2 regions of the Streptomyces sp. NPDC048297 genome follow, and region 1 is predicted to be linked to the other one. Evidence: riboswitches for the same ligand, from Rfam matches in the RefSeq annotation. Region 1 holds a riboswitch; the other holds the start of a gene.
The links. A riboswitch is a leader RNA that binds a small molecule or an ion and turns the genes downstream of it on or off. The one in region 1 is predicted to bind S-adenosylmethionine.
Positions count from the first base shown of each region.

Region 2: another riboswitch for S-adenosylmethionine. It lies ahead of thrC (threonine synthase); the one in region 1 lies ahead of ACGFYV_RS22460 (aminotransferase class V-fold PLP-dependent enzyme).

Region 1 covers NZ_JBICZA010000020.1:39,728-47,500, forward strand. Annotated here, with positions in the region: gene ACGFYV_RS22435 (NlpC/P60 family protein) at 1-104, opposite strand, end outside; gene ACGFYV_RS22440 (NYN domain-containing protein) at 317-1,660, opposite strand; gene ACGFYV_RS22445 (hypothetical protein) at 1,698-1,937, opposite strand; gene ACGFYV_RS22450 (rhomboid family intramembrane serine protease) at 2,091-2,882, shown strand; gene ACGFYV_RS22455 (Lrp/AsnC family transcriptional regulator) at 2,879-3,160, shown strand; gene ACGFYV_RS22460 (aminotransferase class V-fold PLP-dependent enzyme) at 3,241-4,617, opposite strand; SAM riboswitch class IV at 4,817-4,933, opposite strand; gene trpD (anthranilate phosphoribosyltransferase) at 5,018-6,082, opposite strand; gene ACGFYV_RS22470 (cytochrome bc complex cytochrome b subunit) at 6,466-7,773, opposite strand, start outside.
Region 2 covers NZ_JBICZA010000028.1:73,684-81,456, reverse strand. Annotated here, with positions in the region: gene ACGFYV_RS27265 (extracellular solute-binding protein) at 1-254, shown strand, start outside; gene ACGFYV_RS27260 (DUF3263 domain-containing protein) at 289-513, shown strand; gene otsB (trehalose-phosphatase) at 1,443-2,279, shown strand; gene ACGFYV_RS27250 (trehalose-6-phosphate synthase) at 2,508-3,923, opposite strand; gene ACGFYV_RS27245 (glucosyl-3-phosphoglycerate synthase) at 4,109-5,092, opposite strand; SAM riboswitch class I at 5,245-5,385, shown strand; gene thrC (threonine synthase) at 5,403-6,689, shown strand; gene ACGFYV_RS27235 (MoaD/ThiS family protein) at 6,686-6,961, shown strand; gene ACGFYV_RS27230 (cold-shock protein) at 7,394-7,600, shown strand.

The sequences.
Region 1 (7,773 bases):
GCATTGGCGGCGTTCGCACTGAGTGCGACGGCAGCGGCGGCTGCGGTGGTCAGCACGGTGACACGCGTGCGGCTCGGCTGCTTGGGTCGACGATGGGACGCCACGGAGGACGAACTCCTTCTTGTGAGTGATCACCCGTTCGGAGGTTCGAGGCCTGACCCTAGTGACCTAGTTGTGATCAGTTCAAATCCTCACGGCAAAAAATCTCGTCACTCACCGCATTCTTTGCACACAACTCACCAGGGGTGACGTCCGCTTGACGCTACGTTGCGTGAAGATCGGTCCAATTCGGGCATTGCATGTGCCCGTTGAACCTTCAGGACAGTCGCTTGAGAAGTACCGCAGAGGCGACAGGGCGGGCACCGGCGCGGGCGACCCCGTCGGCGACCTCCCGGTCGGTCGAGGCGACGATCACCGGACGGCCCGGCGGCTCCGCGCGCACCAGCTGCCGGATCAGCTCGTCGGCCGTGACACCCGGCTTCGAGAACAGGACCCGGACGCCGCGCGGAGGCGCGAGCAGCACCGGCGCGGCCAGTTCGGCGCCGTCGAAGACACACGTCACCTCCGCGCCGGTCTGCGCGGCGAGCGCGGAGAGCTGCCCCAGCAGCCGCAGCCGCTGCTTCTCCAGCGGCATCTGCGGATACCCGGTCTTGGTGACGTTGTAGCCGTCGACGACCAGATGCGCCTGCGGCAGCGCCAGCAACTGGTCGAGGACCGCGGGGTCGTTCTCGGACAGGGCGCGGGCCGCGATGTCCTTCGGGGTCATCCGCCCCGGTGCGACCGCGTCCACCGTCTCGGCCGGGCGCACGGAGACCGGCGGCAGCGCCAGTTCGCGCCGCAGCCCCTGGGCCGCCTCCAGCACGGTGTCCAGCAGCAGCCGTACCCGCATGTCCTCCACGCTGCGGCCCTCGCGGGAGGCCCGGCGGGTGGCCTCCAGCACGGCCTCCACCTCGCCCAGCCGGGCCTTGAGCCGCCGGGACTCGCTCTCGGCGGCGGACACCTGCGCCTGCCCCTCGGCCCGTACGGCCTCGATCTCGCCCTGGATCTTGCGCAGCGCGGCCTCCCCGCGCTTCATGTCGCTGTGGGCGGACCGCAGCTTGCGGTGAAGCGATTCCGCTTCCCTCTTCGCCGCGTCCAGCTCGGCGCGCAGCCGCTCGGTCTCGGCCCGGGTCTGCTCGCGGGCCTGCGTCAGCTCCTCGCGCAGCCGCTCCAGTTCGGCCCGGCTCTCCTCGTCGGCCCGCTCGGCGTCCGCCCGCTGGGCCTCCTCACCGGCCGCGGCGACCAGCTTCACCCAGCCCGTGGGCCGCAGTACGTAGGCCGCGGCCGCCACGTCGAGCGGGTCCGCGGCCGGGGGCGGGGAGCCGGAGTCCAGGGCGCCGGAGAGTTCCGGCTGCGCCTCTTTGAACTTCTCCCCGATCCGCTGCCGGAACAGCGGATCGGTCTCCAGCGCGGCCGCCATCGCGTTCCCGGCGAACTTGGCCCGCCGGTTCGGGGTGAACCGGGCGTACTGCCGCAACTGGGTGGGCAGTTCGGCCACGGTCAGGCCGCCGAAGGCGTCCGAGACGATCTGCACGACCCGCCGGCGCACGCCGTCGGGCAGCGGACGGTCAAGCACCTCGGCGGTGCCGTCGCCCGGCCCCCCGCCCGCGCTCTCCACCATCCGTCACACCCCAATACCTCGACGGGGCCCGCTCCGCTCAGGAGCCGGCACCCGGCCTGTCCACAAGTTCCACCTGATCCACCGCGTTGCACCAGCGGCAGCGCACCGACTCGATCGTCTCACTGACGACCTCGCGCTCCTCGACGCTCGGCTCACCGGCGAGGTCCAGGTGGACGTACTCGACGACCTTGGACACGCGCGTCACGTCGAAACGGGTGAGGTTGCCGCAGAGGGTGCAGCGCCACCGGGTGGTGGCGGTCGGCAGGGGTACCGTCATCGTGACTGTTCGCTTCCTTCTCGGGCCGGCGCGCGCCGCTCCCCGACGCGTGTGGGTCGTAACCCTACGGCCTGGCGGCTCCTCGTCGCCCGTCCGTCCACGGCGGCGAGGCGGTCTGTGCCACTGCGTCCGGTTACGTCATGCTCTGTATTCATGATCAGCGACGCGACCACGACAGCCGGCCGGACGTCCAGGGCCGTCCGGGGCACCACGGCACCGATGACGTACCTCCTCATCGCCCTGTGCTGTCTGATCTTCGTCCTGGGCCCGGCCTCCGGGCTCACACCGACGTACGGTTCCGGGAACGCGCTGGCCGCCGCGCAGCGCGCGTACTTCCGGCACTGGGGGGTGATCCCGGCCGAGCTGTTCCGCGCACCCCTGGGCCAGGCCCTCGCCCCGGCCACGGCCCTGTTCGTGCACGGCAGCTGGGTGCACCTGCTCGGCAACATGCTCTTCCTCTTCGTCTTCGGGGTGATGACCGAGGAACGGATGGGCCGGGTGGAGTTCACCCTCTTCTACGTCGGCTGCGGTTACCTGGCCCTGCTCGGGTACGCGGCCGCCAACGCGAGCTCCCCGCAGTCGCTGGTCGGCGCGTCCGGGGCGATCTCGGCGGTCCTCGGTGCGTTCCTGTACCTGTTCCCGCGCGCCCGTGTCACCAGTCTCCTCCCCTTCCTGTTCTTCCTGCCGCTGCGCTTCCCGGCCTGGATCGTGCTGCCGTTCTGGGCCGCCCTGCAGTGGCTCGCGGCGAGCCGCGCACCGCAGGGGCCGGGGGTGGCCTACCTGGCGCATGTCGTCGGCTTCGGCCTCGGCTTCGGTTACGCGTGGGTGCGCTACGGCAGGGGGAAGGGCCCGAAGGGCGTCCTCAGAAGGGTGGTGGGGGGAGACGGGCGGGCTAGAGTGAGGGCCGCCCAGGCTCCGGCACCCAAGGGAGAGAACCAGCCGTGATCACCGCGATCGTCCTGATCAAGACCAGCGTGGACCGGATCCCCGAGATCGCGGAGCAGATCGCTTCGCTGGAGTCCGTGAGCGAGGTCTTCTCCGTCACCGGTACGTACGACCTGATCGCGATGGTGCGGGTGCGGCAGCACGAGGACCTGGCGGACGTCATCCCCGGGCGGATCAGCAAGATCAAGGGTGTGGAGGCGACGGACACGCACGTGGCGTTCCGGACGTACTCGCAGCACGACCTGGAGGCCGCTTTCTCCATCGGGCTGGACGGCTGAGGGGCCACCTCGGCTTCCGAGGGGCACGGGCTCACCCGCGCCCCTTGGTACATGACCCGCACGTCGGCTGGATCAGCAGGTCACACCGCCGGGACGCAGCGGCCCTCCTCCGTGCGGTACTGCCACTTCGCACCCTCGGTGACCAGTTCCCGCACCGCGTTCACGAAGCGCTCGACGTGCTCGTCCGGGGTTCCCGCGCCGAAGCTGACGCGGATGGCGTTCAGGGACTTCTCGCCCGGCGTGGCCTCGGGGGCGCCGCATTCGCCCTGGGTCTGGGGGTCGGTGCCGAGGAGGGTGCGCACCAGCGGGTGGGCGCAGAACAGGCCGTCGCGGACGCCGATGCCGTACTCGGCGGAGAGGGCGGCGGCGAAGTGGGAGCTGTTCCAGCCCTCCACGACGAAGGAGATCACGCCGACGCGCGGGGCGTCGTCGCCGAAGAGGGAGAGGACCTTCACCTCGGGGACCTCGGCGAGGCCCTCGCGGACCGTGCGGATGAGGTGCTCCTCGCGGGCGACGAGCGAGTCGAAACCGGCCTCGGTGAGCGCCTTGCAGGCGGAGGCGATGGAGTAGGCACCGATGACGTTCGGGGAGCCGGCCTCGTGGCGGGCCGCGCTCTCGTGCCACTCCACGTCCACCCCGCCGTCCTGGCGACGGGATACGGCGCGGCTCGCGCCGCCGCCCGCGAGGTACGGCTGCGCGGCCCGGAGCCAGTCGGCGCGGCCGGCCAGCACACCGGAGCCGAAGGGCGCGTACAGCTTGTGGCCGGAGAAGGCGACCCAGTCGACGTCCAGGTCCGTGACCGACACCGGGTGGTGCGGGGCCAGTTGGGCGGCGTCCAGGACGATCCGGGCGCCGTGCGCGTGCGCGGCGGCGGCCAGTTCGCGCACCGGCCACAGCTCGCCGGTGACGTTGGAGGCGCCGGTGACGCAGACCAGGGCCGGGCCGTCGCCCCCTTCGGCGGACACGGTGCGGCCGACGAGGGCACGCTCCAGGGTCTCGACGGCCCGGAGCGGGGTGCTCGGCGCGTCGAGGTAGGTGACCTGGGCGTCCTGCCAGGGCAGCAGCGAGGCGTGGTGCTCGGTCTCGAAGACGAAGACCTGGCAGCCGGCGGGGAGCGCGCGGGCCAGGAGGTTCAGGGAGTCGGTGGTCGAGCGGGTGAAGACCACCTGGTCGGCGGCGCGGCAGTCGAGGAACTCGGCGACCGTGCGGCGGGCGTTCTCGAACAGGTCGGTGGAGAGCTGGGACAGGTAGCCGGCGCCGCGGTGGACGCTGCCGTAGTAGGGGGCGTACGCGGCGACGTCGTCCCAGACGCGCTGGAGGGCGGGGGCGCTGGCGGCGTAGTCGAGCGCGGCGTACGTGACCTCGCCGCCGGTGACGAGCGGCACGGTGACATCCCGGCCCAGAACGGGCAGCGGGGTACAAACGGACTGGTCGGCGGCAGCGGTGAAGACAGACATGGCGAACTCCCGTGAGGCAGGCCGGAGTCACCGCGCGAGCGGGCATGCTCAAGCGCGGTGCGCAGTGGCACAGAAAGGTGAAAAGAGAAAAAGGGGGTGCGGAGGCGGGGCTCAGCGGCCCTATCGCATTCGCTTGCTCACGGAAGGCTCCCTCGAACGACCAGGACCCCTGGCCCCGCACTTCTCACAGTGCGTGAGGGGTCCGCGCTTGCCGTAGACCTCGCTGCCTACGACCTGGTCTTCACCCGGGGCACCCCGCCACGGACGGAGGGTTGCCGGACAGTCGGCCGGGGCCTCATGACTGTCACTCATGACCTGATCCGTATCCTGCCACACGGCCTTCGGCGCGCACAGCGCAGTCCGCCATCCGGACTGCGCCGTGCGTCACATGGGGCCGGAGTCAGCGGTGGGTGGCCTCGATCCAGCGCTCCAGCGTCCGCTTCGCCGCGCCGGAGTCGATGGACTCGGCGGCCTTGGCCATCCCCTCGCCGAGCTGCTCGGGCAGGGAGGCGTCCGTGGGGTGCAGGGCGACGAGGGCCGCCGCGGAGTTGAGCAGGACGGCGTCGCGGACCGGGCCCTGCTCGCCGTCCAGCAGGCGCCGTGCCACCTGAGCGTTGTAGGCGGCGTCGGCGCCGCGCAGGGCGTCGACGGGGACGAGGCCGATGCCGACCTCACGCGGGTCGAAGACCTCCTCCGTGACCTTGCCGTCCCGGACCACCCAGACCCGGGAGGTGGACGTGGTCGTCAGCTCGTCCAGGCCGTCGTCGCCCCGGAAGACCAGCGAGGAGTTGCCGCGCTCGGCGAGGACGCCGGCCACGATGGGCGCCATGCGCGGGTCGGCGACGCCGACCGCCTGGGCGCGCACCTTGGCCGGGTTGGTCAGCGGACCGAGGACGTTGAAGGTCGTCCGGATGCCCAACTGGCCGCGTGCGGCCGCGACATGACGCAGCGCGGGGTGGAACTTCACCGCGAAGCACATGGTGATGCCGGCTTCTTCGGCGACCTCGGCGACGCGCTGCGGGCTCAGGTTCAGGTCGACCCCGAGCTTCTCCAGGACGTCGGAGGAGCCGGAGGCGGAGGACGCGGCGCGGTTGCCGTGCTTGACGACCTTCGCGCCGGTGCCGGCCACGACGATCGAGGACATCGTGGAGATGTTCACCGTCTTGGCGCCGTCGCCGCCCGTGCCGACGATGTCGACCGCGGGGCCGGGCACCTCGATCACGTTGGCGTGCTCGTACATGGTCCTGACGAGCCCGATGATCTCCTCGACCGTCTCGCCCTTGGACCGCAGCGCCACCATGAACCCGGCGATCTGGGCGTCGGTCGCCTCGCCGCGCATGATCCGGTCCATCGCCCACGCGGTCTCGTCGGCGGACAGGTCGCGGCCGTCCAGCAGCCCGTTCAGCAGGGCGGGCCAGGAACGGCCCGCCGCGGTGTCGCCTCCAGCGGGGGTCACAGCGCTCATCAGCCGCTCCAGTCGAGTGCACAGGTGTGGATCGTCGTACACCACCCTATCCACCCGTGAGCTTGACTCTGTCGGGGATCTTGGTGGTCTGCTCAGTCTCTGGCGGACCGCCAAGACCTCGGCCGGGTGATTCCGTGCTGGTCCAGGTAGTTCTGGAAGGCGGTCGCGCGGTCAGAGAAGGGACTTGCTCACCAGAACGGGCACGGAGCGACAACGGGCACCTCGACAACTGCATCGGTCCTTGAACAGAGCCGAGCATGCCCGTTGATCATGCTGCCCCGCCGGGGATCCTCAAGATCCCCGACAGAGTCAGGCTGAGCACGGAGAAGGACCCCGTCCGGAACCGGACGGGGTCCTTCTGCCGTGGCGTGGCGACGCGGGGATCAGTGGTGGCCGTGGCCGCTCGTGATCTCCTTGTACTCGTCGACGGTCGGCTTCTGGATCTGGTTGTCCTCGCCGAAGTAGGCGTTGGAGAGCTTGGCGCGCAGCTTCTCCTTGCCCTTCACCTTGCGCTCGACGCCGTTCTCGTCCACCGCCGGGCCGATCTGCGCCGGCTCGTACTGGTGGTGCGCCGTGAGCGTGTGCAGCTGCTCCTGGCTGAGCGGCTCGTGGACCTCGATGAACTCACCGTGCGGCAGGCGCTTGATGATGCCGGTCTCGCGACCGTGCAGCACCTTCTCCTTGTCCCGGCGCTGCAGGCCGAGGCAGATCCGCTTGGTGATGATGAACGCGAGGACCGGACCTGCGAAGAAGCTGATCCGGACGAACCAGGTCACGTCGTTGATCGACAGGTGGAAGTGGGTGGCCCACAGGTCGTTGCCACCACCGACCAGACCGACCATGTACACGGTCACCCAGGCGACACCGAACGCGGTACGCGTCGGGGCGTTGCGCGGGCGGTCCAGGATGTGGTGCTCGCTCTTGTCACCGGTGACCCAGGACTCGATGAACGGGTACACCGCGATCGCCGCGAGGACCACGCCGAAGAGGACCAGCGGGATGAACACACCGAGGACGAGCGTGTGGCCCCAGAAGTTGATCTCCCAGCCCGGCATGTAGCGGACCAGACCCTCGGCGAAGCCCATGTACCAGTCGGGCTGGGCGCCGGTGGACACCTGGTCCGGCCGGTACGGGCCGATGGCCCAGATCGGGTTGATCTGAGCGACCGCCGCGATGGCCGCGATGACGCCGAAGACCAGGAAGAAGAAGCCACCGGCCTTCGCCATGTACACCGGCAGCAGCGGCATGCCGACGACGTTCGTCTCCTTCTTGCCGGGGCCCGCGAACTGCGTGTGCTTGTGGTAGAAGACCAGGATCAGGTGGCCGACGACCAGACCGAGCATGATGCCCGGCAGCAGCAGGATGTGGATCGAGTAGAACCGGGCCACGAAGTCGTGGCCGGGGAACTCGCCGCCGAAGAGGAAGTACGAGATGTACGTGCCGACGATCGGCATGGACAGGATCGCGCCCTCGGTGAAGCGCACACCGGTGCCGGAGAGCAGGTCGTCCGGGAGCGAGTAACCGGTGAAACCGGTGAACATGCCGAGGACGAACAGCAGGAAGCCGAACAGCCAGTTGATCTCACGCGGCTTGCGGAACGCGCCCGTGAAGAACACGCGCATCATGTGCACGAACATGCCGGCGAGGAAGATCAGCGCGGCCCAGTGGTGGATCTGCCGGATGAGCAGGCC
Region 2 (7,773 bases), on a different contig from region 1:
TGCTGCCCGTCACCGGCTCCGCCTCCACCGCCATGAGCGCCTCGGACGCGGCCCCCGACCAGGCCCTGCACCCCTTCCTCGACCAGCTGCCGACCTCCGAGCAGTACCCCGTCGGCAAGACGTCGTGGGCGGCGGTCAGCGCGGCCGTGAAGAAGGACATCGGCCAGGCCGTCGCCCCCGGCGCCGACCCCGCCGGCGTCCTCGGCCGCCTGCAGACGAAGGCCACGGACGCGGACACCGCCGCCGCGAACTGACCCGCTGTCGGTGCCCGGCGCTACCGTGACCCCCATGGAACTGGGCACCCGCGAGAAGGCCATCCTCGCGCTGGAACGCCGGAGCTTCTCCGGCCCCGGCGCCAAGGAACGCGCGATCCGCGAGGAACTGCGCCTCCCCCCGGTCCGCTACTACCAACTCCTCAACGCCCTCCTCGACGACCCCCACGCCCTCGCCCACGACCCGATCACCATCAACCGCCTCCGCCGCCTCCGCGAATCCCGCCGACAAGACCGCTGAACGAGAATCGGACGAGCAGCGGGCAACGCGGAGAGGGCGGGCTGGGGGCTGAGTCGAAGGGGTGGGTAGACGGGCCGGGCCTAGGGTCGGGTGCTGGGGGGACCCTGAGGGGCGGGTCGAGGGGCCGAGTGCTGCGGGAACGCTGAGGGGGCGGGTCGAGGGGGCGGGCAGGCGGGGCGGGTGAGGCGCTGAGCGCCGCGGGGCGGGTTGAGGGGCTGAGTCGCGGGGCTGAGTGCGGCGGGAAGGCTGGGGGCCGAGTCGACAGGGCGGGTAGACGGGACGGGCCGAGGACCGGGTGCTGGGGGACGCAGAGGGGGCGGGGCGAGGGGCCGAGCCGACGGGGCGGGTTGAGGGGCTGAGTCGCGGGGCTGAGTGCGGCGGGAAGGCTGGGGGCCGAGTCGACAGGGCGGGTAGACGGGACGGGCCGAGGGCCGGGTGCTGGGGGACGCAGAGGGGGCGGGGCGAGGGGCCGAGCCGACGGGGCGGGTTGAGGGGCTGCGTCGAGGGGCTGAGTGTGGCGGGAAGGCTGAGGGTCGGGCTCGGGGCTGAGTCGGCGGGGCGGGCTGAGGGGACGGGCCGAGGGCCGGGTGCTGGGGGGACGCAGAGGGGGCGGGGCGAGGGGCTGAGTGCTGCGGGAACGCTGAGGGCCGGGCCGACGGGGCGGGCCGGGTGCCCGGTACGGGGTGCCGGGGAACGCTGAGGGGGCGGGTCGAGGGGCCGGGCCGACGGGGCGGGTAGACGGGACGGGCCGAGGGCCGGGTGCCCGGTACCGGGTGCCGGGTGCCGGGGGAACGCTGAGGGGGCGGGCCGGGGGCCGGGGTGTGGGTTGTTGCGGGTTTCGGCCGGCCGAGTCGGGTGGGGGTGGGGCGAATCGGAGCCGGGGGTGGAGGTCAGGAGTGAGTGGTGGTCGGGCTGGATAGGGTCGGGGTATGGAGGACCTTCTGCCGATCCCGGTGACGCAGGCCGGCCGGGACGGACTCGATGCGCTGCTCGCAAGGCCCACCGCGGCGGTCGTCGCTCTCGACTTCGACGGCACACTCGCCCCCATCGTCGCCGACCCCGAGCAGGCCCGCGCCCACCCCGGCGCCGTACCCGCCCTCGCCGCCCTCGCCCCGAAAGTCGCCTCCGTCGCCGTGGTCACCGGCAGGCCCGCCGGTGTCGCGGTCCGCTACGGCGGCTTCGCGGGCGTCCCCGGCCTGGACCACCTGACCGTCCTCGGCCACTACGGCGCCGAACGCTGGGACGCCGTGACCGGCACGGTCACCGCCCCGCCCCCGCACCCCGGCGTCGCCGCCGCCCGCGCCGAGCTGCCGGGCGTCCTGGACAGCGTCGGTGCCTGGCACGGTACGTGGGTCGAGGAGAAGGGGCGGGCCGTCGCCGTGCACACCCGTCGCGCGGAGGACCCCCAGGCCGCCTTCGACGCCCTGCGCGGCCCCCTCACCGACCTCGCCACCCGGCACGGCCTGATCGTCGAGCCCGGCCGGATGGTCCTCGAACTGCGCCCGCCCGGCATGGACAAGGGCGTCGCCCTCCTCGACCACATCCGGGCCATCGGCGCCGAGTCCGTCCTCTACGCCGGTGACGACCTCGGCGACCTCCCCGCCTACGCCGCCATCGACAAACTCCGCTCCGACGGCGTCCCCGGTCTGCTGGTGTGCAGCGGCAGCACCGAGGTCACCGAACTGGCGGAACGCGCCGACCTGGTGGTCGACGGCCCGGGGGGCGTCGTCACCCTCCTGCGGAACCTGGCCGCGCGGCTGGGCTGAACCAGCCACCAGCCGCCGGCCGCCAGCCACCGGCCGCCAGCCACCAGCCGCCGGCCGCGCGGCCAGCCACCAGCCACCAGCCGCCGGCCGCCAGCCGCCGGCCGCCGGCCGCCAGCCGCCAGCCACCAGCCGCCGGCCGCCGGCCGCCGGCCGCCAGCCGCCAGCCACCAGCCGCCGGCCGCCAGCCGCGCGGCCAGCCGCAGGCAACCAGCCACCAACAACCAGCGATCAGCCCAACGCGTCCAGCTGGTCCAGGAACCACCGCGCCGGCGGCAACGCCGTCCCCGCCGCCGCCAGCCTCTTCGACCGTTCCGCCCGCTCGTCCGCCGGCATGCCGAGCGCCTCGTGCAGCGCCCGCGCCGTCCCCCCGATGTCGTACGGGTTCACGACGACCGCGTCCTCGCCCAGCTCCTCGTACGCCCCCGCCTCCCGCGACAGCACCAGCGCGCACCCCCCGTCCGTCACGACCGGCACCTCCTTGGCGACCAGGTTCATGCCGTCCCGGATCGGGTTGACCAGCGCGACGTCCGCGAGCCGGTACGCGGCCAGCGACCGCGCGAAGTCGTCCTTCACATGGAGCACCACCGGCGTCCAGCCGGGCGTGCCGAACTCCCCGTTGATCTCCTGTGCGACCCGCCGCACCTCGGCCGTGTAGTCCCGGTACACGGCGAGGTCCTGCCGGGACGGATACGCGAAGGCCAGATGCACCACCCGCTCGCGCCACTCGGGGTGGTCGGTCAGCAGCCGCCGGTACGCCAGCAGTCCGCGCACGATGTTCTTCGACAGCTCCGTCCGGTCCACCCGGACGATCGTCCGGCGCCCCTCGCCGATCTCCTCCCGCAGCGTCGCCATCCGCTCGGACACGTCCGGCCGCCGCGCCCGCTCGCGCAGGAAGTCCGCGTCCGCCCCGAGCCCGTGCACCCCGATCCGGGTCCCGGACGGGATACCGGGGCCCAGGATCGCGTGGCAGCAGTCGGTGAACGCGTCCGCCCACCGCCGGGTCAGGAACGCCGCCCGGTCCGCGCCGAGGATGCCGGTGAGCAGCTCGGCCGCGATGTCGTCGGGCAGGAGGCGGAAGTAGTCCAGGGGCGCCCAGGGGGTGTGCGAGAAGTGGCCGATGCGCAGGTCCGGGCGGAGCTGGCGGAGCATCCGGGGGGCGAGCGCCAGGTGGTAGTCCTGGATCAGGACCGCCGCGCCCTCGGCCGCCTCCTCGGCCAGCGCCTCGGCGAAGGCGTGGTTGTAGGCCCGGTAGGCCTCCCACTGCCGCCGGAACTCCGCGTCGAAGACCGGCTCCAGCGGGGTCTGGTAGAGCATGTGGTGGACGAACCAGAGCACCGAGTTGGCGATGCCGTTGTAGGCGCCCGCGAACACCTCCGGGTCGATGCCGAGCATCCGCACCCGCTGCCCGCCGGTGTCCTCGTCCGGCAGCGGCCCGCCGCCCGCGCGCCGTACGGCCTCGCGGTCGCCCGCGCCGAGCGCCGCGCACACCCACACCGCGCCGGCCTCCGGCCCGATCGCCGACAGCCCCGAGACCAGCCCCCCGCCGCCCCGCTTGGCGTGCAGCGAACCGTCCTCGCGGACCTCGTACGAAACCGGGCCGCGGTTGGACGCGACCAGCACCTCAGCACCGTGGGTGGAAGCCATAAGACTGAACCTAGCCCGGCCCGGAAACGCTCAAACGCACGGTCTGCCCCGGAAGGGGGCTGTATACAGCCGGATACAGCCGGATACAGCCGATCACAGCCAGACACGGCCGAATACAGCCGGGCACAGCCGCGCACAGCCGCGCCAAGCCGGGCCCAGCCGCCGACCGCTTCCGCGCGCGCCCCTCACGCCACCCTGCGCGCCGCGTACTCCGCGATCTCCGCCATCGGCGGCCGTTCCTCGGTGTCCACCGAGTAGGTGCGCGGCTCGAACCCGTCCTCGCCCCGTTCGAACTGGGTGAGGGAGGGCCGCACGAGGTGCCCGCGGGCGAGCCGGAGCTGTGCCGTGCGGTAGATGGCGGCGGCCATCCGGCCCAGCGCCTGCCCGTCCTGGTGCCGGTGCCTGCGCACGCCCACGTCGACCTGGGCCAGCGCGTCCAGGCCCACCAGGTGCAGCGCGTCGACCAGCATGCCCAGCTCCACCCCGTACCCGACCGGGAACGGCAGCTGCTCCAGCAGGGAGCGGCGGGCCGCGTACTCGCCGCCCAGCGGCTGCACGAAGCCGGCCAGCTGCGGCCAGTGCATGTTCAGCAGCGGGCGGGCCATCAGTTCGGTGACCCGGCCGCCCTGCCCGGCGGCGCCGGCGGCGGGGGGGAGCCCGTCGTCGGACACCGTGAGCGGGCGGTCGTACATCGCCTTGACCAGGTGGACGTCCGGGTCGGTGAGCAGCGGTCCGACGATGCCGAGGACGAAGTCGCTGGAGAACTCCCGCAGGTCGGCGTCGACGAAGCAGACGATGTCGCCGCTGGTGACCAGCAGGGAGCGCCACAGCACCTCGCCCTTGCCGGGCACGGCCGGGATGCGCGGCAGGATGCTGTCGCGGTGGACGACCCGCGCGCCGGCGGTGGCCGCCGCCTCGGAGGTGCGGTCGGTGGATCCGGAGTCGACGACGACGATCTCGTCGACCAGCGGGATCTGCCCGGCCCGTCCCATGAGGTCGCGGCGGATCGCCGCGACGATGTCGCCGACGGTCTCCTCCTCGTTGAGCGCGGGCAGGACGACGGAGACGGACTGGCCGGTGCGCTGCTTCGCGGCCAGCACCCGGTGCAGCGGTCGGTCGGCCATGGACCAGGAGCGGGTGGCCAGCCAGCGCTCGACTTCTTCCAGCACGGTCTGCGGCTCCTCACTGTCGTGATCACCCGGTGGATGATCCATCTCGCGGTTCGGACGACTCTCTCAACTGTCCTGGCCTTCGGTTACAGTCTTGAACAACGCCGATGACCACCGCCTGTCGGGGGTCGCCCGCGTTCACAACCGAATACCGCTCATCCAGAGGGGCAGAGGGATACGGCCCGATGAAGCCCCGGCAACCCTCCAGTCGGTCACTCGTTCACGCGAGGCTCCCGGCTAGGGAAGGTGCCAAATCCGTCTCGCGGCGAAGTGCGTCGTGAGGAAGATGAGGAGAAAGGGCCTCGCCTCCATGGCTGTGCAGACAGTTGCAAGCACCGGAAATCCCACCGTCGACCTCGGCCCCGCCGCGGCGTTGAGCTGTCGCGAGTGCGGTCACCGGGTACCCCTCGGACCGGTCTTCGCCTGCGAGGAGTGTTTCGGCCCGCTGGAGATCGCGTACGACTTCTCGGCCTACGAGCCCGAGGAACTGCGCAAGCGGATCGAGGCCGGCCCCGCGAACATCTGGCGTTACGCCCCGCTGCTTCCGGTCCCGGCCGACGTGGCCGACAAGCCGAACATCAACCCCGGCTGGACCAGGCTCGTCAAGGCCGACAACCTGGCGCGCGAGCTGGGCGTCACCGGCGGCCTGTACGTGAAGGACGACTCCGGCAACCCGACGCACTCCTTCAAGGACCGTGTCGTCGCCCAGGCCCTGGAGGCCGCGCGCGCCTTCGGCTTCACCACGCTCTCCTGCTCCTCCACCGGCAACCTGGCCGGCGCCGTCGGCGCCGCCGCCGCCCGCGCCGGCTTCCGTTCCTGCGTGTTCATCCCGCACGACCTGGAGCAGGGCAAGATCGTCATGGCCGCGGTCTACGGCGGTGAACTCGTCGGCATCGAGGGCAACTACGACGACGTGAACCGTTTCTGCTCCGAGCTGATCGGCGACTCGGCCGGCGAGGGCTGGGGCTTCGTCAACGTCAACCTGCGGCCGTACTACGCCGAGGGTTCCAAGACCCTGGCGTACGAGATCTGCGAGCAGCTCGGCTGGCGGCTGCCGGACCAGCTCGTGATCCCGATCGCCTCCGGCTCCCAGCTCACGAAGATCGACAAGGGTCTTCAGGAGCTGATCAAGCTCGGTCTGGTCGAGGACCGGCCGTACAAGATCTTCGGCGCCCAGGCCGAGGGCTGCTCGCCGGTGTCGACCGCGTTCAAGGCCGGGCACGACGTGGTCCGCCCGCAGAAGCCGGACACCATCGCCAAGTCGCTGGCCATCGGCAACCCGGCCGACGGGCCGTACGTCCTCGACATCGCGCGCCGCACCGGCGGTGCCGTGGAGGACGTGACGGACGAGCAGGTCGTCGACGCCATCAAGCTGCTGGCCCGCACCGAGGGCGTGTTCGCCGAGACGGCGGGCGGTGTGACGGTCGGCGTCACGAAGAAGCTGATCGAGAACGGCGTCCTGGACCCGACGCTCACCACGGTCGTCCTGAACACCGGTGACGGCCTCAAGACCCTGGACGCGGTGGCCGGCACCGGCCTGACCGCGACCATCCGCCCGACCCTGGACTCCTTCCGAGAGGCTGGCCTCGCATCATGAGCGTGACCGTTCGCATTCCCACGATCCTGCGCACCTACACCGGCGGTCAGGCCGAGGTCCCCGCCGAGGGCGGGACCCTCTCCGAGGTCATCGCGGACCTGGAGAAGAACCACACCGGGATCGCCGCCCGCGTCCTGGACGACCAGGGCAAGCTGCGCCGCTTCGTCAACGTGTACGTGAACGACGACGACGTCCGCTTCGAGCAGGGCCTGGAGACGGCCGTCCCGGACGGGGCCGGCGTCTCGATCATTCCGGCCGTCGCCGGCGGCTGAGAATTCCCCAAGGCGACGACAGCTACGGACTGTTCATCGAATGGCCCCCTCCGTGAGAGAAGCGGAGGGGGTCATTCTGTGTGATTGAGCGCGGTACAGTTGGGGAACGCGTTCCCGCCCGGACGGGGTGGGGGCCCTGAAAAGATGCCGCGCACCCGATAAGAAATAGCCAAAAGGCTCGGGTTATATGCGGCATTTGTGGTTTTTGCGGGGCCCGACTTGCCCTGCCTTCGGGCGACTTCTCGCCACATTCCGGACCGGTCACGTCCAGATTTCTCGTCCGATTGACCTGTTGCAGACGGCAGTTGGACAGATACATTCAGCCGCGGTCGACGCGTTCCGGCGCACGCCCCCGACCGATTGGGGGGTGAGGTCTGACCCGGATCCGCGAAGTGCGGATCTGTGCAAGGGCCAGTAATAGGGGAGTTGGGCATGGCTCAGGGCACCGTCAAGTGGTTCAACGCGGAGAAGGGGTACGGCTTCATCGCGGTCGACGGTGGTGCGGATGTTTTCGTCCACTACAGCGCGATTCAGATGGACGGATACCGCACCCTGGAAGAGGGGCAGCGGGTCGACTTCGAGATCTCGCAGGGCCAGAAGGGCCCGCAGGCGGACATGGTCCGGCTGGCGACCGGCTGAAGCACGCGTCGACTGAAAACGACGTTCTTCTTCGAAGGGCCCGTGCCTCCTGGGGCACGGGCCCTTCGGCGTGCCCGGACGTGACCTGGCCGTGCCCCGGGCGCGTCCTCGTCGCCCTGTTCGCGCGCGGCTGACGCCACCTCCCACATCCCGTGAGCCGCTTGCACTCGACC